2 regions of the Streptomyces sp. NPDC104581 genome follow, and region 2 is predicted to be linked to the other one. Evidence: predicted binding sites of a transcription regulator. Region 2 holds the regulator's gene; the other holds the start of a gene.
What was found. Region 2 encodes HrcA, which represses chaperone genes, less so after heat shock. Its sites were predicted from a motif close to TTNGCACTCNGNNNNNCNGAGTGCNAA; they were not measured.

Region 1: a site for HrcA is predicted at 11,976-12,002, ahead of groL (chaperonin GroEL). Genes of this name have one in related genera too.

The regions. Positions count from the first base shown of each region.
Region 1 is NZ_JBVJNN010000021.1:14,153-28,669, reverse strand. Features, by position in the region: gene ACZ61E_RS18765 (class II fructose-bisphosphate aldolase) at 1-98, opposite strand, end outside; gene ACZ61E_RS18760 (1-phosphofructokinase family hexose kinase) at 146-1,066, opposite strand; gene nagA (N-acetylglucosamine-6-phosphate deacetylase) at 1,214-2,410, opposite strand; gene ACZ61E_RS18750 (ROK family protein) at 2,410-3,342, opposite strand; gene ACZ61E_RS18745 (ABC transporter substrate-binding protein) at 3,624-4,859, shown strand; gene ACZ61E_RS18740 (DUF3263 domain-containing protein) at 4,872-5,189, shown strand; gene otsB (trehalose-phosphatase) at 5,327-6,169, shown strand; gene ACZ61E_RS18730 (alpha,alpha-trehalose-phosphate synthase (UDP-forming)) at 6,659-8,083, opposite strand; gene ACZ61E_RS18725 (hypothetical protein) at 8,143-8,265, opposite strand; gene ACZ61E_RS18720 (glucosyl-3-phosphoglycerate synthase) at 8,392-9,333, opposite strand; SAM riboswitch class I at 9,450-9,577, shown strand; gene thrC (threonine synthase) at 9,594-10,919, shown strand; gene ACZ61E_RS18710 (ubiquitin-like small modifier protein 1) at 10,960-11,235, shown strand; gene ACZ61E_RS18705 (cold-shock protein) at 11,594-11,797, shown strand; gene groL (chaperonin GroEL) at 12,130-13,755, shown strand; gene ACZ61E_RS18695 (erythromycin esterase family protein) at 13,868-14,517, opposite strand, start outside.
Region 2 is NZ_JBVJNN010000013.1:124,573-139,089, reverse strand. Features, by position in the region: gene lepA (translation elongation factor 4) at 1-1,849, shown strand, start outside; gene ACZ61E_RS13795 (AMP-dependent synthetase/ligase) at 2,053-3,942, shown strand; gene ACZ61E_RS13790 (response regulator) at 3,994-4,665, opposite strand; gene ACZ61E_RS13785 (SpoIIE family protein phosphatase) at 4,906-7,041, shown strand; gene hemW (radical SAM family heme chaperone HemW) at 7,082-8,314, shown strand; gene ACZ61E_RS13775 (DUF3097 domain-containing protein) at 9,305-10,126, opposite strand; gene ACZ61E_RS13770 (MBL fold metallo-hydrolase) at 10,179-10,898, opposite strand; gene hrcA (heat-inducible transcriptional repressor HrcA) at 11,064-12,080, shown strand; gene dnaJ (molecular chaperone DnaJ) at 12,081-13,214, shown strand; gene ACZ61E_RS13755 (nitronate monooxygenase) at 13,571-14,517, shown strand, end outside.

The sequences.
Region 1 (14,517 bases), on a different contig from region 2:
TGCTCCAGCGTGATGACGTTGAACGCGGCGACGCCGCGCCGCCCGTCCCGCTGTCCGGCCGCCGCCGAGACGAGTTCACCGGTACTGACGAGTGGCATGTGGCCCCCTGTTCGGAGTGTTCCGTTCCGTCACCGAGCCCGCTCGGTCACGGTGTCTGTTCCGTCACGGCGATCCGTGGCAGCAGCTCCGCGTACGCCTCCCGGTCGTACTCGCCCGCCGCAGGCGCCAGGACCGTCGCCGTGGAGAGCGCGACCGCCCTCGCGAGCCTGTCGGGCCACGGCAGCCGCTCCACGAGCCCCGACAGCAGCCCGGCCACCGCCGAGTCCCCGGCGCCCGTCGGATTGCCCCGCACGGTCTTGGGCGGCGCCGCCCGCCACGAGCCGTCCGGGGTCGCGGCGAGCAGACCGGTGGCGCCGAGCGAGGCGACCACGGCCCGGCCGCCGCGCCTGCGCGCGTCACGGGTCGCGCGCACCGGCTCGCGCGAGCCGGTGAGCCCGGCCAGTTCGTCGGCGTTGGGCTTCACGAGGTCGGGGCGGGCGGCGATGCCCCGGCGCAGGGGTTCGCCGCTGGTGTCGAGGAGGACGGGCAGGTTCGCGGCCCGCGCGAGGCGTACCAGCTCCGCGTACGCGCCGACGTGGACGCCGGGCGGCAGGCTGCCGCAGAGCGCGACGGCGTCCGCGCGGGCGGCGAGCCCTTCGTAGGAGGTGAGGAAGGAGGCCCACTCGGCGGGTGTGACGGTCGGTCCCGGTTCGTTCAGCTGGGTCGTGTCACCGGTCGTCTCGTCGACGACGGCGACGGTGCGGCGCGTGGTGCCCGCGATGCGCACGAGCGCGTCGGACGGGCCCTCGGCGGCGAGCAGTTCGCGCAGCGCGTCGCCGGTCCGGCCGCCGGCGAACCCGGTCACGGTGGTCTCGTGGCCGAGCGCCGACAGCACTCGGGCGACGTTGAGGCCCTTGCCGCCGGGCCGCTCGGAGACCTCGGCGACGCGGTTGGTGGTGTGCGGGGTGAGGGCGGGGGTGCGGTAGGTGATGTCGAGGGCGGTGTTGAGCGTGACCGTGAGGATCATGCGCGGTGCCCTCCCTCGGGGTGCGACGGGGGAGGGGCCGCCCGCCCGCTCCGTACAGGTCCTGATCATGCCAAAGCCGGGGCGGGCGTCCCAGCGGGGGGAGCGGAACGGATGACCTCCGGCCGCCCGGCACGGCACCCGCCGGAGCTACCGCCCCGGTCCGGGCTTGACCACCCACTCGCCCTTGCGCAGCACACCCGCGATCGCGAAGTCCGCGTCGAGGATCACCAGGTCGGCGTCCTTGCCCGCCTCCAGCGAGCCCACCCGGTCGTCCACGCCCAGCAGCTTCGCCGGGTTGGCGGAGATCGCCCGCACGATGTCGGTGACCGGCAGCCGGTCGATCGTCGCCGCGCGCCTGAACGCCGTGTCCAGGGTCAGGGTCGAGCCGGCGATCGAACCGCCCACGGCGAGCCGTGCGACACCGTCCCTGACCTCCACCTCCAGCGGCCCGAGCTGGTAGACGCCGTCACCGAAACCGGCCGCGTCCATCGCGTCCGTGATGAACGCGACCCGGCCCGCGCCCGCCCGGTGGAACGCCAGCTCCAGCGCCGCCGGATGCAGATGCGTGCCGTCGTTGATCAGCTCAACGGTGATCCGCTCGTCCTCGAGCAGCGCGGCGATCGGCCCCGGCGCCCGGTGGCCGAGCGGCGGCATCGCGTTGAACAGGTGCGTGGCGACCGTCGCGCCCGCGTCGACGGCCTCGACGGTCTGCTCGTAACTCGCGTCCGTGTGCCCGATCGCCGCGATCACGCCGTGCTCGACCAGCAGCCGTACGGAGTCGATGCCGCCCGGCAGTTCGGTCGCCAGGGTCACCATCCTGGCCGTGCCGCGGGCGGCGTCGAGGAGCTTGCGCACCTCGGCCGGGTCCGGGTCGCGCAGCAGCCCCTCGCTGTGCGCGCCCTTGCGGCAGGGCGAGATGAACGGGCCCTCGAAGTGGATGCCGGCGAGGTCGCCCTGCTCGACGAGTTCGGAGAGGAACCCGGCGCGCTGTGCGAGGAAGTCCATCTCGCCGGTGACGGTGGAGGCGACGAGTGTGGTGGTGCCGTGCTCCTGGTGCGTACGGACGCCCTTGAGGACATCGTCCGCACAGCCCGACATGAAGGACGCGCCGCCGCCGCCGTGGTTGTGCATGTCCACGAAGCCGGGCACCACCCAGTGGCCGGTCAGGTCGAGCGCCCCGGGGGCGACGGCACCGGGGGATCCGGCGGGGTCCCCCGCGGCGGCGGCCGGCCCGGCCCCGGTGATACGTCCGCCCTCGACGCTCACCCGTCCGTTCTCCACGATCCCGGTCGGCAGCACCACCCGGGCCCCGGCGAGAACAGTGCTTTCGGCGCGTGCGGCCATCAGGCGGATACCTCCGTCGAGAGAAGATCCCAGGCGAGCAGCCCCGCGCCCAGGCAACCGGCGGTGTCCCCGAGGGCCGCCGGGACGATCTCGGGCAGCTTCTGGAACGTGACCCGCTCCTCGACCGCGGCCCGCAGGGGTGTGAACAACGTTTCCCCGGCCTCGGCGAGACCGCCACCGATGATCAGCCGCCGGGGGTCGAGCAGGGTGAGCGCGGTGACCAGCCCCGCCGCGAGCGCGTCGACGGCGTCCGCCCAGACCGCCACGGCCCTCGGATCGCCGGACGCCACGGCCTTCGCGCAGTCGGCGGCGTCGGCCTCCGGATCGCCGCCGGCCGCCGCCCACGCCCGGGTCACGGCCGCGGCCGACGCGAGCGTCTCCATGCAGCCGGTCTGCCCGCAGCCGCACACGGGCCCGTCGGGCCGGACCACCACGTGCCCGATCTCGCCCGCGTAGCCGTGCGCGCCCGCCTCTATGGCCCCTTCGATGCCGATGGCGCCGGCGATGCCGGTGCCGAGGGGGACGAAGAAGAACCGGTCCGAGCCCCGGCCCGCGCCGATCCGCCCCTCGGCGAGCCCGCCGGTGCGTACGTCGTGCCCGAGCGCGACGGGTACGCCGCCCAGCCGGGCCGCCAGCAGGTCGCGCAGCGGCAGATCGCGCCAGCCGAGGTTCGCCGCGTACAGCGCGATCCCGCGCTCGGCGTCGACTATGCCCGGTACCGCCACTCCGGCGGCGACGGCGCTCTCGCCCAAGTGCTCGACCCCGTACGCGCGCAGATCCGCCGCGAAGCCGAGGATCGTCTCGACGATGGCGTCGGGGCCACGCTCCCTGTCGGTCGCGCGGCGTGCTTCGTACAGCAGCGCGCCGTCCGTCCCGACCAGGGCGGCCTTCATACCGGTGCCGCCCACATCCAGGGCGATGACGTGTCTCACAGACGCATTCTCGCGCGAAAACCCAAGACAGGTCTAGTCCACTGTGCGGGATTGTTGCCAGTGCATACAAAGCCTTCGCCAAACCTGACGGGCCAGGGAAGTTGCCGAAGCGATACGGGGCTGGTGTAGACCTCCGGCGGTGCATGGGGAAAAATCGCCCATCGTCAACGCAGGACGTCGCGGGGGACCGACTGGGACAACGAACGCCGTAAAGACGGCCGAGTGAATACAAGGGTGGGAAAAGAGCTGTGCAGCAGCGCTTCCTTAGGGCTTCCGCGGCGATGGCCGCACTGGGCATGACGATGGCGCTGAGCGGCTGCGGCAGCTCCGGCGGTTCCGGTGACGTCACCCTGAGAGTGGTGGCGGCGGACTACGGCAACAGCGCCGCCAACAGCTCGGAGAAGTACTGGAACAGCCTGGCCGACGAGTTCGAGTCCAAGAACCCGGGTATCAAGGTCGACGTCGACATACGTTCCTGGAAGACCGTGGACGCCGACGTGGCGAAGATGGTCAGGGACGGCGAGGCGCCCGACATCGCGCAGATCGGCGCGTACGCCGACTACGTGAAGAAGGAAGAGCTGTACAGCGCGGACGAGTTGCTCTCCATTCCCACCCAGGCGAACTTCCTCTCCCGCTTCGCCGACGCCGGAAAGGTCGACCAGACCCAGTACGGAATGCCGTTCGTCGCCAGCACCCGGCTCCTCTTCTACAACAAGGGCCTCTTCGCGGCGGCCGGTCTCTCCGCGCCGCGGAACTGGGACGACATCAGGGCGGACGCAGAGGCGCTCAAGGCGCAGGACGTACCGACCCCGTTCGCCCTGCCGCTCGGGCCCGAGGAGGCGCAGGCGGAGACCATGATGTGGATGCTCAGCGGGGGCGGCGGCTACACGGACGCGACCGACGGCTCGTACGCCGTCGACTCCGAGACGAACGTCAGGACCTTCGAATGGCTTCAGAAGGAGCTGGTCGGCGAGGGCCTCACCGGCTCCGTACCGCCCGGTGAACTGGACCGCGCCGACGCCTTCAAGGCGTTCGCCGACGGCGAGGTCGGCATGCTCAACGGGCACCCGACGATGATGCAGGAGGCCGAGAAGGCCGGTGTCGACGTGGGGATGGTGCCGCTGCCCGGCATCGACGGCAAGTCCGAGGCCACGATGGGTGTGGCCGACTGGATCATGGCGTTCAAGCAGGCCGGCCACCGTGAACAGGCGGGAAGGTTCCTCGACTTCGCCTTCGAGGACGAGAACGTCATGGACTTCGTCGGACAGTACGACCTCCTGCCCGTCACCTACAGCGCCTCCGAGACGATGGTGGCGGACGACGAGCACAAGGACCTGCGGAAGTTCCTGGAGGCGCTGCCCACCGCCGAGCTGTACCCGTTCGGCAAGACGTCGTGGGCGGGTGTCAGCGACGACATCAAGAAGAACATCGGCAAGACGGTGCAGCCCGGCGCGGTGCCCTCGGAGATCCTGGCGAGGATCGGCCGCGACGCGACGACGGCGGAGAACGCCGAGTAGCGTGGCAGCCCTATGACCGCCACCGCCGCACCGATACCCGAGCCCGAGACCGGGCAGGCGCCGCACCAGGACCGCGACCACGCGGGCCCCGGTCGCGCCGGCCGGTCGGAGCTGACCGAGCGGGACCGCGCCGTCCTCGCCGTGGAGAAGCGCTCCTGGCCGGGCCCCGGCGCGAAGGAACGCGTCATCAGGGAGCGGCTCGGCATCTCGCCCACCCGCTACTACCAGCTGCTGGGCGTGCTCATCGACGACCCGCTGGCCCTGGTCCACGACCCGGTGACGGTCAACCGCCTGCGCCGCGTCAGGGACGCCCGCCGCGCGAGCCGCTGAACACGGGAACGGCCGGCGGGGGCGGGCACCACCGAGCCCGTCCGGCGTACGAGGACGAGCCGGCCACCGGACGGACCCGGCTGAAACGAACCTCCGCCACCGCCCCGGCGGGACACGCTCGCGGATAGGGTCGGAGCATGGGCAGCCACTCGCACCCCCTGCCGACCCCCGTCACCCCCGCCGGCGCCGAAGGGCTGGCCGCGCTGCTCGCGCGGCCCGGCAAGGCCGTCGTCGCGCTCGACTTCGACGGCACTCTCGCCGACATAGTCCCGGACCCCGAACAGGCCCGCGCCCACCCCGGAGCGGTCCCCGCGCTCGTCGCCCTCGCCCCGCACCTGGCGTCCGTCGCGGTGATCACCGGCCGCCCGGCCGACGTCGCCGTACGGTACGGCGGCTTCGCCCAGGTGCCCGGCCTCGAACACCTCGTCGTCCTCGGTCACTACGGCGCCGAACGCTGGGACGCGGCCGGCGGGTCCGTACGGACCCCGGAGCCGCATCCCGGCGTCGCCGCCGTGCGCGCCGAACTCCCCTCGCTCCTCGACCGGTTCGACTCCTGGCGCGGTACGTGGATCGAGGAGAAGGGCCAGGCGGTCGCGGTCCACACCCGCCGGGCCACGGACCCGCAGGGCGCCTTCGACGCCCTGCGCGAACCGCTCGCCGACCTGGCGGCCCGGCACGGCCTGCTGCTCGAACCGGGCCGCCTCGTCCTGGAACTGCGCCCGCCCGGCGTGGACAAGGGCGTGGCCCTGCGCGAGTACGTCGACGAGATCGGCGCCGAGACGGTCGTCTACGGCGGCGACGACCTGGGGGACCTCCCGGCCTACGCGGCGGTCGAGGCCCTGCGCCGCGACGGCCATCCGGGTCTGCTGCTGTGCAGCGGCACGGGCGAGGTCCCCGAACTCGCCGCGAAGGCCGACCTGGTGCTGCCGGGCCCGGGGGCGCTGACCGGCTTCCTCGCGGCGGTGGCCGCCCGCCTCTAAGGGCTGTCCCGTCATCCCCGGTGGATCGGTGTGCGGCGTCGGATGCGGTGCGTCGCAAGGCGGAGGGTCGTCCTCGTACTGGGCGTATTCGGGCGATCCGACAACGCGGCGAGGAGCCGTAGCCGTCGTCGCGCGCCCGCCGGGGATTACGGGACAGCCCATAGCACAGAGGTCCAGACCTCGGGCGCCGGGCCGAGACCGGGGCGACACCGGGTGCGCCGCTCGCGCGCGGCGGTCCTCAACATGCTCACCCGCGCCGGCGCCGCCGCGCTCGCCGGGCGTGGCATCCACGTGTGCGGCCTCGACACCGGCCGGGTGACCGGTGAGAAACCCCTGCCCGCCAGGGAGCGGCACGCCGCCACCGGCCGGCGTCCGCCGCCGGACGTCGTGGACGGCGAGGCGGCGCGGACCCACCCCCCGATCGTGCAGGGGCGGGCGGGCGGCCCCGTCCACGGCGTACTGCTCAAGGACCACCGGCCCGGTGGCCGCTCAGCCGTTCCGCAGCGCCTCCAGCTGGTCCAGGAACCAGCGCTGCGGGGGCAGCGCCGTCGCGGCGGCGGCCAGGCGTTTCGTACGGGCCGCGCGGTCGTCGCCGTCCATGGACAGGGCCTCGTGCAGGGCCGCCGCCGTGGCCGCGACGTCGTACGGGTTCACCACCAGCGCGTCGTCGCCCAGCTCCTCGTACGCGCCCGCCTCGCGGGACAGCACCAGAGCGCAGCCCTCTTCCGAGACGACCGGGATCTCCTTCGCGACCAGGTTCATCCCGTCGCGGATCGGGTTGACCAGCGCCACGTCCGCGAGGCGGTACGCGGCGAGCGAGCGTGCGAAGTCGTCCTTGACGTGCAGCACCACCGGGGTCCAGTCGGGCGTGCCGTAGGCGGAGTTGATCTCGTCGGCCACCTCCTGCACCCGGGCCGTGTAGTCGCGGTAGACGGCCAGGTCCTGCCGGGACGGGTAGGCGAACGCCACGTGCGTGACCCGCCCGCGCCACTCCGGACGGTCCGTCAGCAGCTGCCGGTAGGCGAGCATCCCGCGCACGATGTTCTTCGACAGCTCCGTACGGTCCACCCGCACGATCGCCTTGCGCGGGGCCCCGTCCGAGACACCGATCTGCTCCCTCAGCTCGGCCAGCCGCTCGTCGACGTCGGGGCGGCTCGCCCGCTCCCGCAGGAAGTCCGCGTCGGCGCCCAGGCCGTGCACGCCGATCCGGGTCTTCCCCGTCCCGCCCAGCAGCTCCTCGCAGCACGCGGTGAAGGCGTCGGCCCAGCGGTGGGTCAGGAACGCGGCCCGGTCGGCGCCGAGGATGCCGCGCAGCAGCTGGCGCGCGATGTCGTCGGGGAGCAGCCGGAAGTAGTCGACGGGGGCCCACGGGGTGTGCGAGAAGTGCCCGATCCGCAGATCGGGCCGGAGCGCCCGGAGCATGCCGGGCACCAGGGCCAGGTGGTAGTCCTGGATCAGGACGGCAGCGCCGTCGCCCGCCTCGTCGGCCAGGGCCTCCGCGAACGCGCGGTTGTACGCCTCGTAGGAGGCCCACCGCGCCCGGAAGTCCGAGCCGAAGGCCGGCTCCAGCGGTGTCTGGTAGAGCAGGTGGTGGACGAACCAGAGCGTGGAGTTGGCGACGCCGTTGTACGCGTCCGCGTAGGTCTCCGGCGGGATGCCGAGCATCCTCACCCGCTGGCCGCCCGTGTCGGCGGTGTCCAGCCGGCCGCCGGTGCGCCGTACGGCCTCGCGGTCGCCGTCGCCGAGGGCCGCGCAGACCCACACCGCGTTCGAGTCGGGTCCGATGGCGGAGAGGCCCGAGACGAGCCCGCCGCCGCCGCGCCCGGAGGTCAGCTCGCCGTCCTCGCCGAGTGTGTACGAGACGGGGCCGCGATTGGACGCGACGAGAACCTGGGCGGCGTGCTCGGAGACCATGTGCCGAAATCTAGCCCGTGGCACAAACGCTCAAACGTACGGATTCAGGTCGGCGAGGATCAGCCACGTCCGCGGCCCCGGCCCGCCGCGAGCGCCACCACCCCCGCGGCGACGAGGGCCAGGGCCACGCCGCCCAGCAGCCAGAGCTGTTCCGTGGTCAGGGTCACCGCAGTCATCGCCATACCGGGCAATATACGCAAATCATACGAACGGACCGGTGGTGCCACGCGGCGACTCCCGACGCCGTCCGGCCGCACCCGGCGACCCCCTCACGGCCCGCCCGGCGCGGCCCGCCCCCCCCGGCGCCCCTACGCCGCGCGCCGCTCCGCGTACTCCGCGATCTCCCGCATCGGCGGCCGCTCCTCGGTGTCCACCGCGTGCGTACGCGGCTCGAAGCCGCCCCCGCCCCGCTCGAACTGCGTCAGCACCGGCCGCACCAGATGCCCCCGCGACAGCCGCACCTGCGCCGTCCGGTAGATCGCCGCCGCCATCCGCCCCAGCGCCCGCCCGTCCTGGTGGCGGTGTCTGCGCACCCCGACGTCGACCTGGCCCAGCGCGTCCAGCCCCACCGTGTGCAGCGCGTCCACGAGCAGCCCCAGCTCCACCCCGTAACCGACCGGGAACGGCAGCCGCTCCAGCAGCGAGCGCCGTACCGCGTACTCGCCGCCCAGCGGCTGCACGAAGCCCGCCAGCAGCGGCCAGTGCAGATTCAGCAGCGGACGCGCCACCAGCTCCGTCACCCGCCCGCCCTGCCCCGGCTCGCCGCCCAGCGGGCGGTCGTACATCGCCTTCACGAACAGCACGTCCGGCTCGGTCAGCAGCGGCCCCACGATCCCCGACACGAAATCCGCCGAGAAGTCCCTCAGGTCCGCGTCCACGAAACAGACGATGTCGCCGCTCGTCACCAGCAGCGAGCGCCACAGCACCTCGCCCTTGCCCGGCACGGCCGGCAGCCTCGGCAGGATGTCGTCCCGGTGCACCACCCGTGCCCCGGCCGCCGCCGCGACCTCCCCCGTACGGTCGGTCGAACCCGAGTCGATCACCACCAGCTCGTCGACGAGGGGCGCCGGGCCCGACATCAGTTCGCGCCGGATCACCGACACGATCCGGCCGACCGTCGCCGCCTCGTTCAGGGCCGGGAGCACCACGCTGACCTGCGTACCCTGCTTCGCCGCGGCCAGCACGCCGGGCGGCCGGTCCGCCGCGGACCAGGACCGCCGGGCCAGCCAGCGCTCCACCTCTTCCAGCACGTGATCTCCATCTCGCGGATCGGACGAGACCTTCAACCGTCCAGGGGTTCGGTTACAGTCTTGAACAACGCGGATGACCGTCGCACGTCGGGGTCATCAGGCTGACAATCGAATACCGCTCATCCAGAGGGGCAGAGGGAACGGCCCGTTGAAGCCCCGGCAACCCTCCCGCCGACCGCGAGGTCACGGTGGGGAAGGTGCCAATTCCGTCTCGCGGCGAGATGCGTCGCGAGGAAGATGAGGAAAGGGCCCTCGCCTTCATGGCTGTGCAGACCGTCTCCGACACCAACGACACCACCACTGCCACCGGATCAGCAGCATCCGACGCCGGCACCGTGGACCTCGGACCCGCCGCCGCCCTCTCGTGCCGCGAATGCGGGGAACGCTTCGCACTCGGCCCGATCTTCGCCTGTCAGAGCTGTTTCGGCCCCCTCGAAGTGGCCTACGACCTGCCGACGGGCGACCCGGACGAGCTGAAGCGGCGCATCGCCGCCGGTCCCGACAACATCTGGCGCTACGCCCCGCTGCTGCCCGTCCCCGCCGACGTCGCGTCGAAGCCCAACATCAACCCCGGCTTCACCAAGCTCGTCAAGGCCGACAACCTCGCCCGTGAGCTGGGCGTCACCGGCGCCCTGTACGTGAAGGACGACTCCGGCAACCCGACGCACTCCTTCAAGGACCGCGTCGTCGCCATCGCCGTCGAGGCGGCGCGCGCCTTCGGCTTCACCACGCTCTCCTGCTCCTCCACCGGCAATCTCGCGGGCGCCGTCGGCGCCGCCGCGGCCCGCGCCGGCTTCCGTTCCTGCGTGTTCATCCCGCACGACCTGGAGCAGGGCAAGGTCGTCATGGCCGCGATCTACGGCGGCGAACTCGTCGGCATCGAGGGCAACTACGACGACGTCAACCGCTTCTGCTCGGAGCTCATCGGCGACCCGCTCGGCGAGGGCTGGGGCTTCGTCAACGTCAACCTCCGCCCGTACTACGGCGAGGGCTCCAAGACCCTCGCCTACGAGATCTGCGAGCAGCTCGGCTGGGTGCTGCCCGACCAGCTCGTCGTCCCCGTCGCGTCCGGCTCGCAGCTGACGAAGATCGACAAGGGGCTCAAGGAGCTGATCGCGCTCGGCCTGGTCGAGGAGAAGCCGTACAAGATCTTCGGCGCGCAGGCCGAGGGCTGCTCGCCGGTCTCCGTCGCCTTCAAGGCCGGCCACGACGTCGTACGGCCGCAGAAGCCCGACACGATCGCCAAGTCACTGGCGATCGGCAACCCGGCCGACGGCCCGTACGTGCTGGACATCGCCCGCCGCACCGGCGGCGCCGTGGAGGACGTGGACGACGAGCAGGTCGTCGACGCGATCAAGCTGCTCGCACGGACCGAGGGGATCTTCGCCGAGACGGCGGGCGGGGTGACCGTGGGCGTGACGCGCAAGCTCATCGAGGCGGGTCTGCTCGACCCGGCGCTCACCACGGTCGTGCTGAACACCGGGGACGGGCTCAAGACGCTGGACGCCGTCGCGCCGACGACGGGGCCGACCGCGACGATCCCGCCGAGCCTCGACGCGTTCCGCGCGGCCGGTCTGGCGCGTTGAGCACCTCACCAACCCGCTCCTTCCCGGAAGGCAGAAACCGATGAGCGTGAACGTCCGCATCCCCACCATCCTCCGTACCTACACCGGCGGGAAGGCCGAGGTCCCGGCCGAGGGCACGACCCTCTCCCAGGTCATCGAGTCCCTGGAGACCAACCACCCGGGCATCGCCGCCCGCGTCCTGGACGACCAGGGCAAGCTCCGGCGCTTCGTCAACGTGTACGTGAACGACGACGACGTCCGCTTCGAGCAGGGCCTGGAGACCGCCACCCCGGACGGTGCCGGGATCTCGATCATCCCGGCGGTCGCCGGCGGCTGAACGGCACGCACGGTGAACGGTGTTGCCCCCTCCGCGAGAGAAACGGAGGGGGCAATTCCATGAGGTTGAACGCGGTACAGTTGGGGTAGCCCCGCCGCCGCCTGTGCCACGAGCATATGAGTTCGCGACAAGATGCGGTCGAAGTGCGGACGCTGTTTGCGCGGTTCCTTGCGCTTTGCCCGGCCCGACTTGCCCTGGTGGCCCGGCAATTCACCCCTTTGCGTGTTCTGCCGTGCCCAGAATTCTCGTCCGATTGACCTGTTGCAGAGGGCAGTTGGGCAGATACATTCAGCCGCGGTCGACGCGTTCCGGCGCGAAGTGCGGTCCCGCGCAGGGGCCAGTAATAGGGGAGTTGGGCATGGCTCAGGGCACCGTCAAGTGGTTCAACGCGGAGAAGGGCTACGGCTTCATCGCGGTCGACGGTGGTGCGGATGTTTTCGTCCACTACAGCGCGATCCAGATGGACGGCTACCGCACCCTTGAAGAAGGTCAGCGAGTTGAGTTCGAGATCTCGCAGGGCCAGAAGGGTCCGCAGGCGGACATGGTCAAGCTCGCCGTCTGATCCCGGCGCGATCGGCCAACGACGCACTCACGGACGAGGGGCCCGTATCCCGGCAGGGGATACGGGCCCCTCGTGCGTGCGCGCCGGGGTGTGCGCGAGGCGTGCGCGGGTCCCGCGCGGCTCCGCGGTCACCCGGGAGTCGCTTGCACTCTCGGGGGTCGAGTGCTAATCATTGGCGTTAGCACTCTGTAGGTGAGAGTGACAACTTATGGACCGGGTCAGCGAGGCCCGAGAGCCTGTGGGGCAAGGAACCGCAGGGCTCTTCGGCCGTCCGTCGCGGGCGCGGACACGGTCCGGAGCAATCCACCCCCTGTCCGGGAGGACCACTTCACATGGCCAAGATCATCGCGTTCGACGAGGAGGCACGGCGCGGTCTCGAGCGCGGGATGAACCAGCTCGCCGACGCCGTCAAGGTCACCCTTGGCCCCAAGGGCCGAAACGTCGTCCTCGAGAAGAAGTGGGGCGCCCCCACGATCACCAACGATGGTGTCTCCATCGCCAAGGAGATCGAGCTCGAGGACCCGTACGAGAAGATCGGCGCCGAGCTGGTCAAGGAAGTCGCCAAGAAGACGGACGACGTCGCCGGTGACGGTACGACCACCGCGACCGTCCTGGCCCAGGCCCTGGTCCGCGAGGGCCTGCGCAACGTGGCCGCCGGCGCCAACCCGATGGCCCTCAAGCGCGGTATCGAGAAGGCCATCGAGGCCGTCTCCGGTGCGCTTCTGGAGCAGGCCAAGGACGTGGAGACCAAGGAGCAGATCGCTTCGACGGCCTCCATCTCCGCCGCCGACACCCAGATCGGCGAGCTCATCGCCGAGGCGATGGACAAGGTCGGCAAGGAAGGCGTCATCACCGTCGAGGAGTCGCAGACCTTCGGTCTCGAGCTCGAGCTCACCGAGGGCATGCGCTTCGACAAGGGCTACATCTCGGCGTACTTCGCCACCGACATGGAGCGTATGGAGGCGTCGCTCGACGACCCGTACATCCTGATCGTCAACTCCAAGATCGGCAGCGTCAAGGACGTCCTGCCGCTCCTGGAGAAGGTCATCCAGTCGGGCAAGCCGCTGCTGATCATCGCCGAGGACGTCGAGGGCGAGGCGCTCTCCACCCTCGTCGTGAACAAGATCAAGGGCACCTTCAAGTCCGTCGCCGTCAAGGCCCCGGGCTTCGGTGACCGCCGCAAGGCGATGCTGAACGACATCGCCATCCTCACGGGCGGCACGGTCATCTCCGAGGAGGTCGGCCTCAAGCTGGAGAACGCCGGTCTCGACCTGCTGGGCCGCGCCCGCAAGGTCGTCATCACCAAGGACGAGACCACCATCGTCGACGGTGCCGGTGACAGCGAGCAGGTCGCCGGTCGCGTGAACCAGATCCGCGCCGAGATCGAGAACTCCGACTCGGACTACGACCGCGAGAAGCTCCAGGAGCGCCTCGCGAAGCTGGCCGGCGGCGTGGCCGTCATCAAGGCCGGTGCCGCGACCGAGGTCGAGCTCAAGGAGCGCAAGCACCGCATCGAGGACGCGGTGCGCAACGCCAAGGCCGCCGTCGAGGAGGGCATCGTCGCCGGTGGTGGCGTGGCTCTGCTCCAGGCTTCCTCGGTGTTCGAGAAGCTGGAGCTCGAAGGCGACGAGGCGACGGGCGCCGCCGCCGTCAAGCTCGCGCTGGAGGCCCCGCTCAAGCAGATCGCGGTCAACGCGGGTCTTGAGGGTGGCGTCATCGTCGAGAAGGTCCGCAACCTCAAGATCGGTCACGGCCTGAACGCCGCGTCCGGCGAGTACGTGGACATGATCGCCGAGGGCATCATCGACCCGGCGAAGGTCACGCGCTCCGCGCTCCAGAACGCGGCGTCGATCGCCGCGCTGTTCCTCACCACCGAGGCCGTCATCGCCGACAAGCCGGAGAAGGCCGCCGCCGGCGGCGCGCCGGGCGGCATGCCGGGCGGTGACATGGACTTCTGACCGGCCTCTGGCCGTTCGGCTGTCCCGCACGGATCGACGAACCGAGGGCGGCACTCCCGTGAAGGGGGTGCCGCCCTCGGGGCGTTCGGGCCGCTCCGCCCCTGCCCCCGGTCTACGGGCGGTGCCGCGGGATCGGCCGGGAATCCGTCGAGACCGCCACGTAGGCCAGTCCGTCGTACGCGTCCGCCGGCCGGACCGGGCTGAGGTCCCGGCGGTAGAACCAGCGCGTCACCAGCGCGCCGAAGGTACGCGTCCCGTGCGTGGCCCCGGCCCACTCCCGTACGGCGCGCGGCGCGTCCCCGGCCGTCGCGGGGCGCAGGTCCAGCAGGTGGTCCTGCGGTGTCGCCGCGGCGAGTTGCGCCTCCACGGTGCCCGCGGGGGCGGGGCCGATGGGGTTGCCCTCGGCGATACGGCCCGTCAGACCGCCCACGCCGCTCCAGGGGCCCGGCCAGATGCGGTGGGCACGGAAGGACCCCGAGCCGAAGAGGAGCCCGAGGGCGTAGTACGCGTCGCCGTACCGCTCGCGCAGACGCAGGCCCAGCGGCCGGCCGCCACCGGGGTTGAGGCCCTTCGTGACATGGCCGTTGTGGCCCCAGAGCACCACCTTGGCCGCCGGGTCGGCGTCCATGACGTCCTCGACGGCCTCCGCCATGTACCGGTCCCGTGCGGCCTGGACGGTCCGTTCCGGATCCGGGTGCCGGGTGCCGCGCGTCACCAGATCGGCGGCCCTGACCAGATTGCGCGCGTGCCGCACCGCCACGG
Region 2 (14,517 bases):
CAACGTGCCCGAGCCGAGCCGTACGGACCCGGCGCTGCTCCGTAATTTCTGCATCATCGCGCACATCGACCACGGCAAGTCGACGCTCGCCGACCGGATGCTCCAGCTGACCGGAGTCGTCGACCAGCGGCAGATGCGCGCTCAGTACCTCGACCGGATGGACATCGAGCGCGAGCGCGGCATCACGATCAAGTCCCAGGCGGTCCGGCTGCCGTGGGCCCCCAACGAGGGTCCTGACCAGGGAACGACCCATGTCCTGAACATGATCGACACTCCGGGCCACGTGGACTTCACCTATGAGGTCTCCCGCTCGCTCGCCGCCTGCGAGGGCACGATCCTGCTGGTGGACGCCGCCCAGGGGATCGAGGCGCAGACCCTCGCCAACCTCTATCTGGCGATGGAGAACGACCTCACCATCGTCCCGGTGCTCAACAAGATCGACCTGCCGGCCGCGCAGCCCGAGAAGTTCTCCGAGGAGCTGGCGAACCTCATCGGCTGCCGGACCGAGGACGTCCTGAAGGTCTCCGCGAAGACCGGTGTCGGCGTGGACGCGCTGCTCGACCGGGTCGTCAAGGACGTGCCCCCGCCGGTCGGCGTCGCGGACGCCCCGGCGCGCGCGATGATCTTCGACTCGGTGTACGACTCCTACCGGGGCGTCGTCACCTACGTCCGTGTCATCGACGGCCAGCTCAACAGGCGCGAGCGCATCCGGATGATGTCGACCGGCGCCACCCACGAACTGCTGGAGATCGGTGTCTCCTCGCCCGAGATGACCCCGGCGGACGGCCTGGGCGTCGGCGAGGTCGGCTACCTCATCACCGGCGTGAAGGACGTGCGGCAGTCCAAGGTCGGTGACACGATCACCTCGTTCAGCAAGGGGGCGACCGAGCCGCTGGGCGGCTACAAGGACCCCAAGCCGATGGTGTTCTCCGGTCTTTATCCGCTGGACGGCTCGGACTACCCCGAGCTGCGCGACGCCCTCGACAAGCTCCAGCTCAACGACGCGGCGCTGGTCTACGAGCCGGAGACCTCCGCGGCCCTCGGCTTCGGCTTCCGTGTCGGCTTCCTCGGGCTGCTGCACCTCGACGTGATCCGGGAGCGGCTGGAGCGTGAGTTCAACCTCGACCTGATCGCGACCGCGCCGAACGTGGTCTACCGGGTCGAGATGGAGGACGGCAAGGAGCACACCGTCACCAACCCGAGCGAGTTCCCCGAGGGGAAGATCGACTCGGTGCACGAGCCCGTCGTGCGGGCCACGATCCTGGCGCCCAGTGAGTTCATCGGCTCGATCATGGAGCTGTGCCAGACACGCCGCGGCACGCTCCTCGGCATGGACTACCTCTCCGCCGACCGGGTCGAGATCCGCTACACCCTCCCGCTCGCCGAGATCGTCTTCGACTTCTTCGACCAGCTGAAGTCCAAGACCCGTGGTTACGCCTCGCTGGACTACGAGCCCACCGGTGAGCAGAGCGCCCAGCTCGTCAAGGTCGACATCCTGCTGCACGGCGACAAGGTCGACGCCTTCTCCGCCATCACGCACCGGGACCAGGCGTACGCGTACGGCGTCCGGCTCGTCGCCAAGCTCAGGGAGCTCATCCCGCGCCAGGCCTTCGAGGTGCCCATCCAGGCGGCCATCGGCTCGCGGGTGATCGCCCGCGAGACGATCCGCGCCATCCGTAAGGACGTTCTCGCCAAGTGCTACGGCGGTGACATCTCCCGGAAGCGCAAGCTGCTGGAGAAGCAGAAGGAGGGCAAGAAGCGGATGAAGATGGTCGGCAGCGTGGAGGTCCCGCAGGAGGCGTTCATCGCGGTGCTCTCCAGTGACGAGTCGTCGGGCAAGAAGAAGTGACTCGCCGGTAGGTCAGGGGTCCGGGCCCGCGCGCTCAGGCGCCCGGGCCCGTGCGTCATGCACGGGTCCGGTTCGTTATGAAGCGGCTGCACGCGTCCTCTTACGCACCGGGCGGGTGCCCTCTAGTCTGATCACTGCTCGATGGTTACTCACCAGTTAAACAACAAGCCAGTCGCGCAGCTTTGCGGGGCCCGGAGGACGTCGTGAGCGACACAAAGACCTTGATCGAGAACAGGCCGCCGTCGGTGGCGGCCCTCTTCATTGAGCGCGTGGCGGCGACGCCGGACGCCGAGGCCTACCGCTATCCCGTTCCCTCCGCCTCGGGCGAGGGCCCCGACGACTGGAAGTCCCTGAGCTGGGGCCAGGCCGCGGGGCGCGTGTACGCGGTGGCGGCCGGTCTGATCGCGCTCGGCGTACGTGCCGAGGAGCGCGTCGCGCTCGCCGCCGCCACCCGTGTCGAGTGGATCCTCGCCGACCTCGGGGTGATGTGCGCGGGCGCCGCGACCACGACGGTCTACCCCTCGACCAACGCCGACGAGTGCGCGTACATCCTCGCCGACTCCGGGAGCCGGGTCCTGATCGCCGAGGACGCCGCCCAGCTCGCCAAGGCGCGTGAGCGCCGGGCCGAGCTGCCCGACCTCGCCCATGTCGTGGTGATCGAGACGGCGGACGCGAAGCCCGCCGACGGCGACCCGGAGGGCTGGGTGCTCTCGCTCGCCGAACTGGAGGAGCGCGGGACGAAGTACCTCCAGGAGCACCCCGGTGTCGTCAAGGAGCGGGTCGGCGCGATCACGGCCGAGCAGCTCGCCACCCTCATCTACACCTCCGGCACCACGGGCCGCCCCAAGGGCGTGCGGCTGCCGCACGACAACTGGTCGTACATGGCGAAGGCCATCGCCGCCACCGGGCTCATCACCAGGGACGACGTGCAGTACCTCTGGCTGCCGCTCGCGCACGTCTTCGGCAAGGTGCTGACCTCCGGCCAGATCGAGGTCGGTCATGTCACCGCCGTCGACGGGCGCGTCGACAAGATCATCGAGAATCTGCCCGTGGTGCGGCCGACCTACATGGCGGCGGTGCCCCGCATCTTCGAGAAGGTCTACAACGGGGTCGCGGCCAAGGCGCGGGCGGGCGGCGGCGCGAAGTACAAGATCTTCCAGTGGGCCGCCGGTGTCTCGCGCGAGTACGCGAAGGCCGGCCAGGACAACTTCCGCCACACCGGCACCGCTTCGGTGCCCTTCACGCTCCGCGTCAAGCACACCGTCGCCGACAGGCTCGTCTTCGCCAAGCTCCGCGACGCGTTCGGCGGACAGCTGCGCGCCGCGATCTCCGGATCCGCCGCGCTCGCGCCCGACATCGGCTTCTTCTTCGCCGGCGCCGGAATCCACATCCTGGAGGGCTACGGCCTGACGGAGTCGAGCGCCGCGAGCTTCGTCAACCCGGGCGAGGCGTACCGCACCGGCACCGTCGGCAAGCCGCTGCCCGGCACCGAGGTCCGCATCGCCGACGACGGCGAGATCATGCTGCGCGGCCCCGGCATCATGGACGGCTACCACGGACTGCCCGAGAAGACCGCCGAAGTCCTCGAATCCGACGGCTGGTTCCACACCGGGGACATCGGCGAGCTGTCGGTCGACGGCTATCTGCGGATCACCGACCGCAAGAAGGACCTGATCAAGACCTCCGGCGGCAAGTACATCGCGCCGGCCGAGGTCGAGGGCCAGTTCAAGGCGGTGTGCCCGTACGTCTCCAACATCCTGGTGCACGGCGCCGACCGGAACTTCTGCACCGCGCTCATCTCGCTGGACGAGGCCGCGCTGCTCGGCTGGGCCGCCGAGAACGGTATGGAGGGCGCGTCGTACGCCGACGTGGTCGCGTCGCCGCGGACCCAGGAACTGGTCGACGGCTATGTGAAGCAGCTCAACGAGGGGCTTCAGCGCTGGCAGACGATCAGGAAGTTCCGGCTGCTGCCGCGCGACCTGGACATCGAGCACGGCGAGCTGACGCCCAGCCTGAAGCTCAAGCGGCCCGTCGTGGAGCGCGAGTACAAGCACCTGCTGGACGAGATGTACGCCGGAGCGCGGGAGGCGTAGAGGCATCTACGCGTCGTACATGAGTACGCGGGCGGGGCTGTCGGCCGGGAACTACGGCTGAGGGCTCCGTCCGCGGCGTAATTCCCGCAGTATGTTGTCCAGCCCGGCCACATGGCCGCGCAGCGCCGCCAACTCGCCGGGCCCGCGCAGGGTCTTCGCGTCGCCGTCACCCTCGCCGGCACCGCCGTCCGCGTCGTCGCCCTCCGCGCCGAGCAGGGACCCGATGGCGGAGAGCCGCCGGGCCATCTCCGCGAGCTGTACGTGATCACGCGCGAGCAGGACCTCCAACTGGCGGTTCTTGCGGTGGAGTTCGAGGAAGACGGTCGCCTTCGCGCGCAGCACCCACGGATCGAACGGCTTGGGGATGAAGTCGGCGGCCCCCGTCGCGTAGCCGCGGAACGTGAAGCCGCTGTCGGGATCGCTCCCGGTCAGGAAGATGATCGGGACGTCCTTGGCCTGATCGAGGCGCTTGATGCCGGCCGCGGTGTCGAAACCGTCCATGCCCGGCATCCGAACGTCCAGCACGACCAGGGCGAACCGCTCGCGGCGCAGCGCCCGTATCGCCTCCTCGCCCGAACGGGCCCGTACCAGCGGCACGTTGAGCGATGCCAGCACCGCTTCCAGGGCGAGGAGATTCTCCTCCATGTCGTCGACGAGGAGGATGCCGGCGCGGTCGGTGACCGGTGTGTCGGCGGGCGGTTCGGTGGGTATCGGGTTGCTCATCGTGAGTGGCGTCCGAGTGCGTGATGGCCGGGTGCGGGGGAATCCGGGGTACGGGGTGAGGGAGGGCGCGGCGGCCGGGGAAGTGGTTCCGAGCTCCGTTCTTCGTTCACTTCTTCGCCCATTTTCGACGACTCGACGCTTATGGGCACGCTCAGTCTGTCACTCTGTCCGGGTGGTGAGCGGCGCAACGAGGGAAACGACCAGGAGCCGCACGTGGGGCCTATAGGGGACTGTGGGAACGTGGGCGATCCGCAAGAGCCGAATCCGGCTCGGAGCCGGACGTTCAGGAACGACGAGCGACGCACGGCACGCACCAGCCTGCCGGGGAATCCGCTCGCCCCGTCCGCCGCGCGCCGCTTCGTGCGCGCGGCGCTCGCCGAGTGGACCAGCCTCGGGCTGCTCGCCACCTGTGCCCTGTGCCAGGGCGACGAGGCGTGCCCGCCGGGCGGGCACAGCACGGACGGACTGGCCGACGACGCCGTGCTGATCGTCGACGAACTGGTCACCAACGCGGTCGTGCACGCGGGCACCAACGTGGAACTGCTCTGCCGGCTCGAAGCACCCCGTGAGGTGGAGGAGAGACCCGACGACGAGAGCGCGGCCGAGCGGGAGCCCGCCGCCCTCGTCATCGAGGTGTCCGACCACCACCCCGCCCGCTCGGTGCGCAGCGACGCGCACGGCCCGGCCGGCGGCGGCTCCCCCGAGTACGGCCGGGGCCTCCAGCTCATCGCCGCCCTCACGGAACGCTGGGGCATCACCTACCGCACCGGCCTCAAGACCGTCTGGGCCCGTCTCCCCCTCGACGGGCCGACCGCCGACGACCCGGCGGTCGGCGCCGACGACGCGGCGGCGGGAGCCGCCGGAGTCGTCGGCGAACCCGCGCTCCGGCGCGGACTGCGCGCCGCCGAGATCATCGCCCCCGCCCCGCGCGGAACGGCGCGCGAGGATCCCGACTGGATCAGCCGGGGCGCCCTCTCCTTCCTCGCCGAAGCCTCCGACCTGCTGGCCGGACAGCTCGACGAGGACCTGGTCGCGGCACTCGCCGGTCAGCTGCTCGTGCCCCGGATCGCCGACTGGTGCGCGATCTGGCTCGACGGCGAGGGCGAAGGCCACGGCAGGGCGGGCGCCGCACCGCGACTGGCCCGCGTCTGGCACGCCGACGAGTCCCGCATCGAGATCCTGCGCACCCTCTTGGAGAAGGAGCCGCCCCGGCTGCTCGACTCCCCGGACGCCCAGGACACGACGGGTTCGAGCCCAGGGCGGAACGTTCCTGTGCCCGTCCCCTGGCCCGGTTCGGGCCAGACCGGCGCGCACGACGGCGCCGCCGTCTCCTGCCGGCTCGTCGCCAACGGCCGCCCCCTGGGCACCCTCGTCCTCGGACGCCGGCGCCTGGCGCGGATGCCCGACGAAGTGATCGCGCTCATCGAGGACTTCGCCCGCCGGGTCGGCCTCGCGATCGGCGCCGCCCGCCGCTACACCCGGCAGGCCACCATCAGCCGCATCCTGCAACGCGGCCTGCTGCCCAGCCAGGTCGCCCGGATCCCGGGTGTCGAGAGCCACCTCGTGTACGAGCCCGCCGACGACGGAGTGGTCGGCGGCGACTTCTACGACGTCTTCCCCGCGCCGCCCGGCGGACGCTGGTGCTTCATGCTCGGCGACGTCCAGGGCAGCGGCCCCGAGGCCGCCGTCGTCACCGGACTGGCCCGCCCCTGGCTGCGGCTCCTGGCCCGCGAGGGGTACCGCGTCGGCGAAGTCCTCGACCGGCTCAACAGGCTCCTGCTGGACGACGCGATGGAGGCCGCCGAGGCCGCGGCGCTGATGGTCGCCGTGGCCGGCGGACAGGACCTCTCCGGCGGCGAGAACGGGCTCAGCGACCTGGGCCCGCTCGGTGACATCCAGGACATCGGCAAGAGCCTCGACGACGGCCGGGGCGCCGGGCTCGCCGACGGTGGCCAGTCCCGGTTCCTCTCCCTGCTCTACGGCCAGCTGGAGCCGCTGCCCGGCACCGGCGGCGGCGCCCGCTGCACCCTCGCCAGCGCCGGCCACCCCCTGCCGCTGCTGCTGCGGCCCGACGGGACGGTACGGGCGGCCGCCGAGCCGCAACTGCTCCTCGGGGTCGACGAGCACGTCGCCTACGAGAGCCTCAGCTTCGACCTGGCCTCCGGGGACACGCTCCTGTGCGTCACCGACGGCGTCACCGAGCGCCGCTCGGGACGGCTGCTCCTGGACGACGACGACGGCCTCGCCGCGATCCTCGCGGGCTGCGCGGGACTGAGCGCGCAGGGCGTCGCCGAGCGGATCAGACGCGCCGTGCACGACTTCGACCCGAGCCCGCCCTCGGACGACCTGGCGATGCTGGTGCTGCGCGCGGTGTGAGGCGCGCCGGCGCACCCGCGAGGTGCGGGACACTGGGGGCATGCCTTCCGCACTGCCCGACGGTGACCCCATGCCCGAGACCGGCGCGCTGCCCCCGCACGCCCTCCAGGGCGCCGCGGACCGGCCGCTCGGGTTCTATCTCCACGTGCCGTACTGCGCCACCCGCTGCGGCTACTGCGACTTCAACACCTACACGGCGACCGAGCTGCGCGGCTCGGGCGGCGTACTGGCCTCCCGCGACAACTACGCCGACACCCTGACCGACGAGATCCGGCTCGCCCGGAAGGTACTCGGCGACGACCCCAGGCCCGTCCGCACGGTCTTCGTCGGCGGCGGTACGCCCACGCTGCTGGCCGCGTCCGACCTCGTACGGATGCTGGGCGCCGTACGCGAGGAGTTCGGCCTCGCCGACGACGCTGAGGTCACCACCGAGGCGAACCCGGAGTCCGTCGACCCGGCGTACCTCGCGGAGCTGCGCGACGGCGGCTTCAACCGGATCTCCTTCGGTATGCAGAGCGCCAGACAGCACGTCCTGAAGGTGCTCGACCGTACGCACACCCCCGGGCGGCCCGAGGCGTGCGTGGCCGAGGCCCGCGCGGCCGGGTTCGACCACGTGAACCTCGACCTGATCTACGGCACGCCCGGCGAGAGCGACGACGACTGGCGCGCCTCGCTGTCGGCGGCGGTGGGCGCCGGGCCCGACCACATCTCGGCGTACGCGCTGATCGTCGAGGAGGGCACGGGGCTGGCCCGGCGCATCCGGCGCGGCGAGATCCCGATGACCGACGACGACGAGCACGCCGACCGCTATCTGATCGCGGACGAGACGCTGGCGGCGGCCGGGTTCTCCTGGTACGAGGTCTCCAACTGGGCCACCACCGACGCCGGGCGCTGCCTGCACAACGAGCTGTACTGGCGCGGCGCGGACTGGTGGGGCGCGGGGCCGGGCGCCCACAGCCATGTCGGCGGGGTCCGGTGGTGGAACGTGAAGCACCCCGGGGCGTACGCGGCGGCGCTGGCGGAGGGGCGGTCGCCGGGGGCGGGCCGGGAGGTCCTCACGGCGGAGGACCGGCGCGTGGAGCGGATCCTGCTGGAGCTGCGGCTGTCCGACGGTGTGGAGCTGTCGCTGCTGCGGCCGGCCGGGCTGGCTGCGGCGGGGCGGGCACGGTCGGAGGGGCTGCTGGAGGCGGGGCCGTACAGGGAGGGGCGGGCGGTGCTGACGCTGCGGGGGCGGTTGCTGGCGGACGCGGTGGTGCGGGGGCTGGTGGACTGAGTCCGCCCCTGCGGGCCGGCGGCCGGGTTGGCCTCAATCGCCGGCCGGGCTGGTGCCCTCCGGGTGTCCTCCCGGTCCGGGGGCGGGTGGCCTCCCGGCGGGGTGCGGGGTCTGGGGTTTGGGTTGCGGTTGTGGGTGTGGGTTGGGGTGCGGGGTCTCCGGAGGTGCATGTCCGGACGGCGTGATTTACGGCGCGTGCCCCGTTCGTTGGACCCGTTGACCCGGGTTGTTCACGCGCCACAAATCAGCCTGAGTGTCCGAACACGCACCTCCTGCGACCCCGCCCCCCTTACGCCGTCACTCGCGACGGTCACCGACCCCCGGTCCGCCCTCCTGCGGCGTCACGAGGCCGGCACGGCCCGGGGTCGCCTCCGGCGGGCGATCCTGGCGGTCACCGGCCACGGTCCCCGTGAGGGGACTCGCAGAGGCCGCCCCCGGGTCCGCCGCCGTCACCCGTAACGGTCACCGTCACCGTGTGCCCCTCCTGCGGCGTCACGACAGCGGTACGGCCCCGGGGTCGCCTCCGGCGGGGTGATTCCGGTGGTCATTGACCCCAGCCCCCGTCTCCGTCTGTCGCGGGTGATCTTGGCGGTGGCCTGCCCCGGTCCGCTTCGCGCCGTGAGGGCACCGGCACGTGCCGCCCCCGTTTCCACCTCCCGCAGGCGGTCCCGCCTCCCGCAGAGACAGGTCGTCCCTCTTCCCGCGGGGGGAAGGGGGACGCGCAGGGGTCGTGGTCGGACACTTGGGCTGATTTGTGGTGCGTGGACAGGGTGGGTCGTCGGGTCCAACGAGCGGTGCACGCGCCGTAAATCACGCCGTCCGGGCATGACCCCGGAGCGGCACCCGGGCACCGGCCCGCACCACCGAAGCCCGGCCGGCGATTGAGGCCACCCCGCCCCGGCCCGAAGAGGCGGCACCTCGGCCCCGGAAGCGGGCCCCGGGCGCCAGCCCGCACCACCCCACCCCACCGGCGCCCCGCAACCAGCCGCACTACAACCCCGGCTCCGTCACGAAATCGATCAGTTCCTCCACCCGGCCCAGCAACGCCGGCTCCAGGTCCCTGAACGACCGCACCGAGGACAGGATCCGCTGCCACGCCGCACCGGTGTTTTCCGGCCAGCCCAGCTCGCGGCACACCCCCGTCTTCCAGTCCTGCCCCCGAGGCACCGTCGGCCACGCCGGGATGCCGACCGACGACGGCTTCACCGCCTGCCAGACGTCGATGTACGGGTGGCCCACGATCAGGACGTCGTCCCCGGTGACCCGCTCCGCGAGGCGGGACTCCTTGGAGCCGGGCACCAGATGGTCGACCAGCACACCGAGGCGCGCGTCCGCCGCCGGGCCGAACTCCGCGACGATCGCCGGGAGATCGTCGATGCCCTCCAGATACTCCACGACCACGCCCTCGATCCGCAGGTCGTCGCCCCAGACCCGTTCCACCAGCTCCGCGTCGTGCCGCCCCTCCACATAGATGCGCCCCGCACGGGCCACCCGGGCGCGGGCGCCCGGGACGGCGACCGAGCCGGAGGCCGTACGGGTGGGGCGGACGGGACCGCCCGCGGTGGGCCGGACCAGGGTGACGACCTGGCCTTCGAGCATGAACCCCCGCTCCACCAGCGGGAACACCCGGTGCTTGCCGAAGCGGTCCTCCAGCGTGACCGTCGGCCCCTCGGCGGTCTTCTCGCAGCGGATCACCGCGCCGCAGAAGCCGGTCGACACCTCCTCGACCACCAGATCCGGTTCCGCGGGCACCTCGGGCACCGGCTTCGAACGCTTCCAGGGCGGGGTCAGATCGGGGCTGTAGCTGCGCATCCGCCGACGATATCGGGGCCGGCGCCACCCCGCGCGGATACCCGCGGGGTGGCTACGCCGTGCCGAAACGCGCCGCCAGTCGGTCCCGCTGCGCCCGTACGAACGCCGCGTCGACGGTCGCGCCGTGGCCGGGAACGTACAGCGCGTCCTCGCCGCCCAGCGCCAGCAGCCGGTCCAGCGCGGCCGGCCAGCGTGAAGGGATCGCGTCGGAGCCGGCCTGCGGTTCGCCCGACTCCTCGACCACGTCGCCGCAGAAGACGACCTCGCGTTCGCCGGGGACGAGCAGCGCGAGATCGTGCCCCGAGTGGCCCGGCCCGACATTGGCGAGAAGTACCTGCCGTCCGCCGAGATCGAGCGTCGACTCGCCGGACACCTCGTGCTGCGGCCCGACCAGTACGTCCACGGCCTCGGTCGCGTCGGCGACGGCCACCCCGTGCCGTACGGCGGAGGCGCGCAGGCTGTCGCGGTCGCGCGGGAGCAGCTCCGCCATGCCGACCGCGCCGTACACCCGCGCCCCGGAGAACGCGGCCGTCCCCAGGACATGGTCGAAATGGGGATGGCTGAGCACGATGTGCGTGACGCGCCGGCCGCAGAGCGCCTGCGCCTGCGCGCGGATCTCGGCGCCCTCACGGAGCGTCGAGCCCGTGTCGTACAGAAGTACGGCGTCCTCACCCATGACCAGCCCGACCGTCGCATCCCAGCCAGGGAGCCTGCGTCTGCCGACTCCCGGTGCGATGCGTTCCCACCCCTGCTCTTCCCAACGGACGTTCATACGGCGACGCTATCGGTGGGGACGGCGGTGCCGCGCGCGGTAGCGTGACCGGTCGGCCTTGCTAGGGGCGTACCTCACGGCCGTACACTGGCCCGGGGAATGCTGGCACTCCAACGCACCGAGTGCCAAGCCGGATCCGAGGAACCAGAGCTGGAGGTGTGCGCGATGCTGAGCGAACGCAGGCTTGAGGTGCTGCGCGCCATCGTCCAGGACTATGTCGGCACGGAGGAGCCCGTCGGCTCCAAGGCGCTGACCGAGCGGCACAAGCTCGGTGTCTCCCCGGCCACTGTCCGTAACGACATGGCCGTCCTGGAGGACGAGGGCTTCATCGCCCAGCCCCACACGAGCGCGGGGCGTATTCCGACGGACAAGGGCTACCGCCTCTTCGTCGACCGGCTCGCGGGCGTCAAGCCCCTGTCGGCGCCGGAGCGCAGGGCCATCCAGAACTTTCTCGACAGCGCCGTCGACCTGGACGACGTGGTGGGCCGTACGGTGCGGCTGCTCGCGCAGCTGACCCGGCAGGTCGCGGTCGTGCAGTACCCCTCGCTGACGCGCTCGACGGTGCGCCACGTGGAGCTGCTCTCGCTGGCCCCCGCGCGGCTGATGCTCGTCCTGATCACCGACACCGGCCGGGTCGAGCAGCGCATGATCGACTGCCCGGTGCCGTTCGGCGAGACCTCGCTGGCGGACCTGCGGGCCCGGCTCAACGCCCGGGTCGTCGGCCGCCGTTTCTCGGACGTGCCGCTGCTGGTGCAGGAGCTGCCCGAGTCCTTCGACCTGGAGGACCGGGGCACGGTGACCACCGTCCTGGCGACGCTGCTGGAGACGCTGGTCGAGGAGACGGAGGAGCGGCTGATGATCGGCGGGACCGCCAATCTGACGCGCTTCGGGCACGACTTCCCCCTGACGATCCGGCCGGTGCTGGAGGCACTTGAGGAGCAGGTCGTGCTCCTCAGGCTGCTCGGCGAGGCCGAGGACTCGGGCATGACCGTACGAATCGGGCACGAGAACGCCCACGAGGGCCTCAACTCCACGTCCGTCGTCGCGGTCGGCTACGGTTCGGGCGACGAGGCAGTCGCCAAACTCGGCGTGGTCGGACCGACCCGCATGGACTACCCCGGAACGATGGGAGCGGTACGCGCAGTGGCACGTTACGTCGGACAGATCCTGGCGGAGTCGTAAGTGGCCACGGACTACTACGCCGTACTCGGCGTACGCCGCGACGCGTCGCAGGACGAGATCAAGAAGGCATTCCGCAGGCTCGCCCGCGAGCTGCACCCGGATGTCAATCCCGATCCCAAGACGCAGGAGCGCTTCAAGGAGATCAACGCCGCCTACGAGGTGTTGTCGGACCCGCAGAAGAAGCAGGTCTACGACCTCGGCGGCGACCCGCTCTCGCAGGCGGGCGGTGGCGCGGGCGGATTCGGGGCCGGTGGCTTCGGCAACTTCTCCGACATCATGGACGCGTTCTTCGGGACGTCGCAGCAGCGTGGCCCGAGGTCGCGGACGCGGCGCGGCCAGGACGCGATGATCCGGCTGGAGATCGACCTCAACGAGGCGGCCTTCGGCACCACCAAGGACATCCAGGTCGACACGGCGGTCGTCTGTACGACCTGCTCGGGCGAGGGCGCCGCACCCGGCACCTCCGCGCAGACCTGTGACATGTGCCGCGGCCGTGGCGAGGTCTCCCAGGTCACCCGGTCCTTCCTGGGCCAGGTCATGACATCGCGGCCGTGTCCGCAGTGCCAGGGCTTCGGTACGGTCGTGCCGACCCCCTGCCCCGAGTGCGCCGGCGACGGCCGCATCCGCTCCCGCCGCACGCTCACGGTCAAGATCCCGGCAGGCGTCGACAACGGCACCCGTATCCAGCTCTCCGGTGAGGGTGAGGTCGGCCCCGGCGGCGGGCCGGCCGGCGATCTGTACGTTGAGATCCACGAATCGCCGCACGCGGTGTTCCAGCGGCGCGGCGACGATCTGCACTGCACGGTGACGATCCCGATGACCGCGGCGGCGCTGGGCACCCAGTGTCCGCTGGAGACACTGGACGGCGTCGAGGACATCGACGTACGGCCGGGCACCCAGTCGGGCCAGTCGATCCCGCTCCACGGGCGCGGCATCACGCATCTGCGCGGCGGCGGCCGGGGCGATCTGATCGTCCATGTCGAGGTCATGACGCCGTCGAAACTCGACCCGGAGCAGGAGCGGTTGCTGCGCGAGCTGGCGAAGCTCAGGGGCGAGGAGCGGCCCACCGGCCAGTTCCAGCCGGGCCAACAGGGGCTGTTCTCCAGGCTGAAGGACGCGTTCAACGGCCGCTAGGCCGTGTCTGACAATTCCCGCCTGGCTCGCGGCGCCTGGTACGGCACCTCGCCGCGTTGTCGGACTCGGCCGAGTACGCCCGGTACGAGTCCGATCCTCCGCCTCGCGATGCACCGCACCAGCCGCCGCGAGCCCCGCCCTACGGGCGGACGGCGCCATTTGTCGGACACGGCCCAGGGCCCGTTCCCGCGTTCCGCCCCCGCGCCCGGCGGGCCGCACACGCGGCCCGTCCGGTCCGGGGCGGAACGCGGTGCGCCGCGGGGCGGCGGGACTCGGCGGACAGGCATCGGGCCGCGCCCGTCCCGGGATCGCGGTCCACGTGCGGCGCCCCACCGGGGGCATGGCACGATGCGTGCATGCCCTCCGTGTTGACCGACATCTGCCGGTATCCGATCGTGCAGGCCCCCATGGCGGGCGGCGCGTCCTGCCCGCAGTTGGTCGCGGCCGTCGGCGACGCCGGGGGCCTCGGATTCCTCGCCGCCGGGTACAAGACCGCCGACGGGATGTACCAGGAGGTCAAACAGCTCCGGGGGCTCAGCGGCAGCGCGTTCGGGATCAACCTCTTCATGCCGCAGCCGCACCACGACGACCACGCCGCCGTGGAGCTCTACCGCGATCAGCTCGCCGGTGAGGCGACCTGGTACGAGACGCCCCTCGGCGACCCCGAGGCGGGCCGTGACGACGGGTACGAGGCCAAGCTCGCGATACTCCTCGACGATCCCGTCCCGGTCGTCTCGTTCACCTTCGGCTGCCCCACTCCCACCACGCTCGACGCCTTCTCCCGCGTCGGCACCCTCACCGTCGTCACGGTGACCACGCCCGAAGAGGCCCAGACCGCCGAGTGGTCGGGCGCCGACGTCGTCTGCGTGCAGGGCGTCGAGGCCGGCGGCCACCAGGGCACGCACCGCGACGACCCCGCCACCGACGGCGCGGGCATCGGGCTGCTGTCGCTCGTCACCCAGGTACGCGAGGCCGTGACCCTGCCGGTCATCGCGGCCGGCGGGCTCATGCGCGGCGGCCAGATCGCCGCCGTACTCGCCGCAGGCGCCGACGCCGCCCAGTTCGGCACCGCCTTCCTCGTCTGCCCGGAGTCCGGCGCCCACGCCCTGCACAAACGCGCCATGACCGACCCGATGTTCACCCGGACCGAACTCACCCGCGCCTTCTCCGGCCGGCCCGCACGCGGTCTCGTCAACCGCTTCATGCGCGAACACGGCCCCTACGCCCCGCCCGCGTACCCGGCGGTGCACCACCTCACCGCCGGGCTGCGCAAGGCCGCGGCCAAGGTCGGCGACCCGCAGGG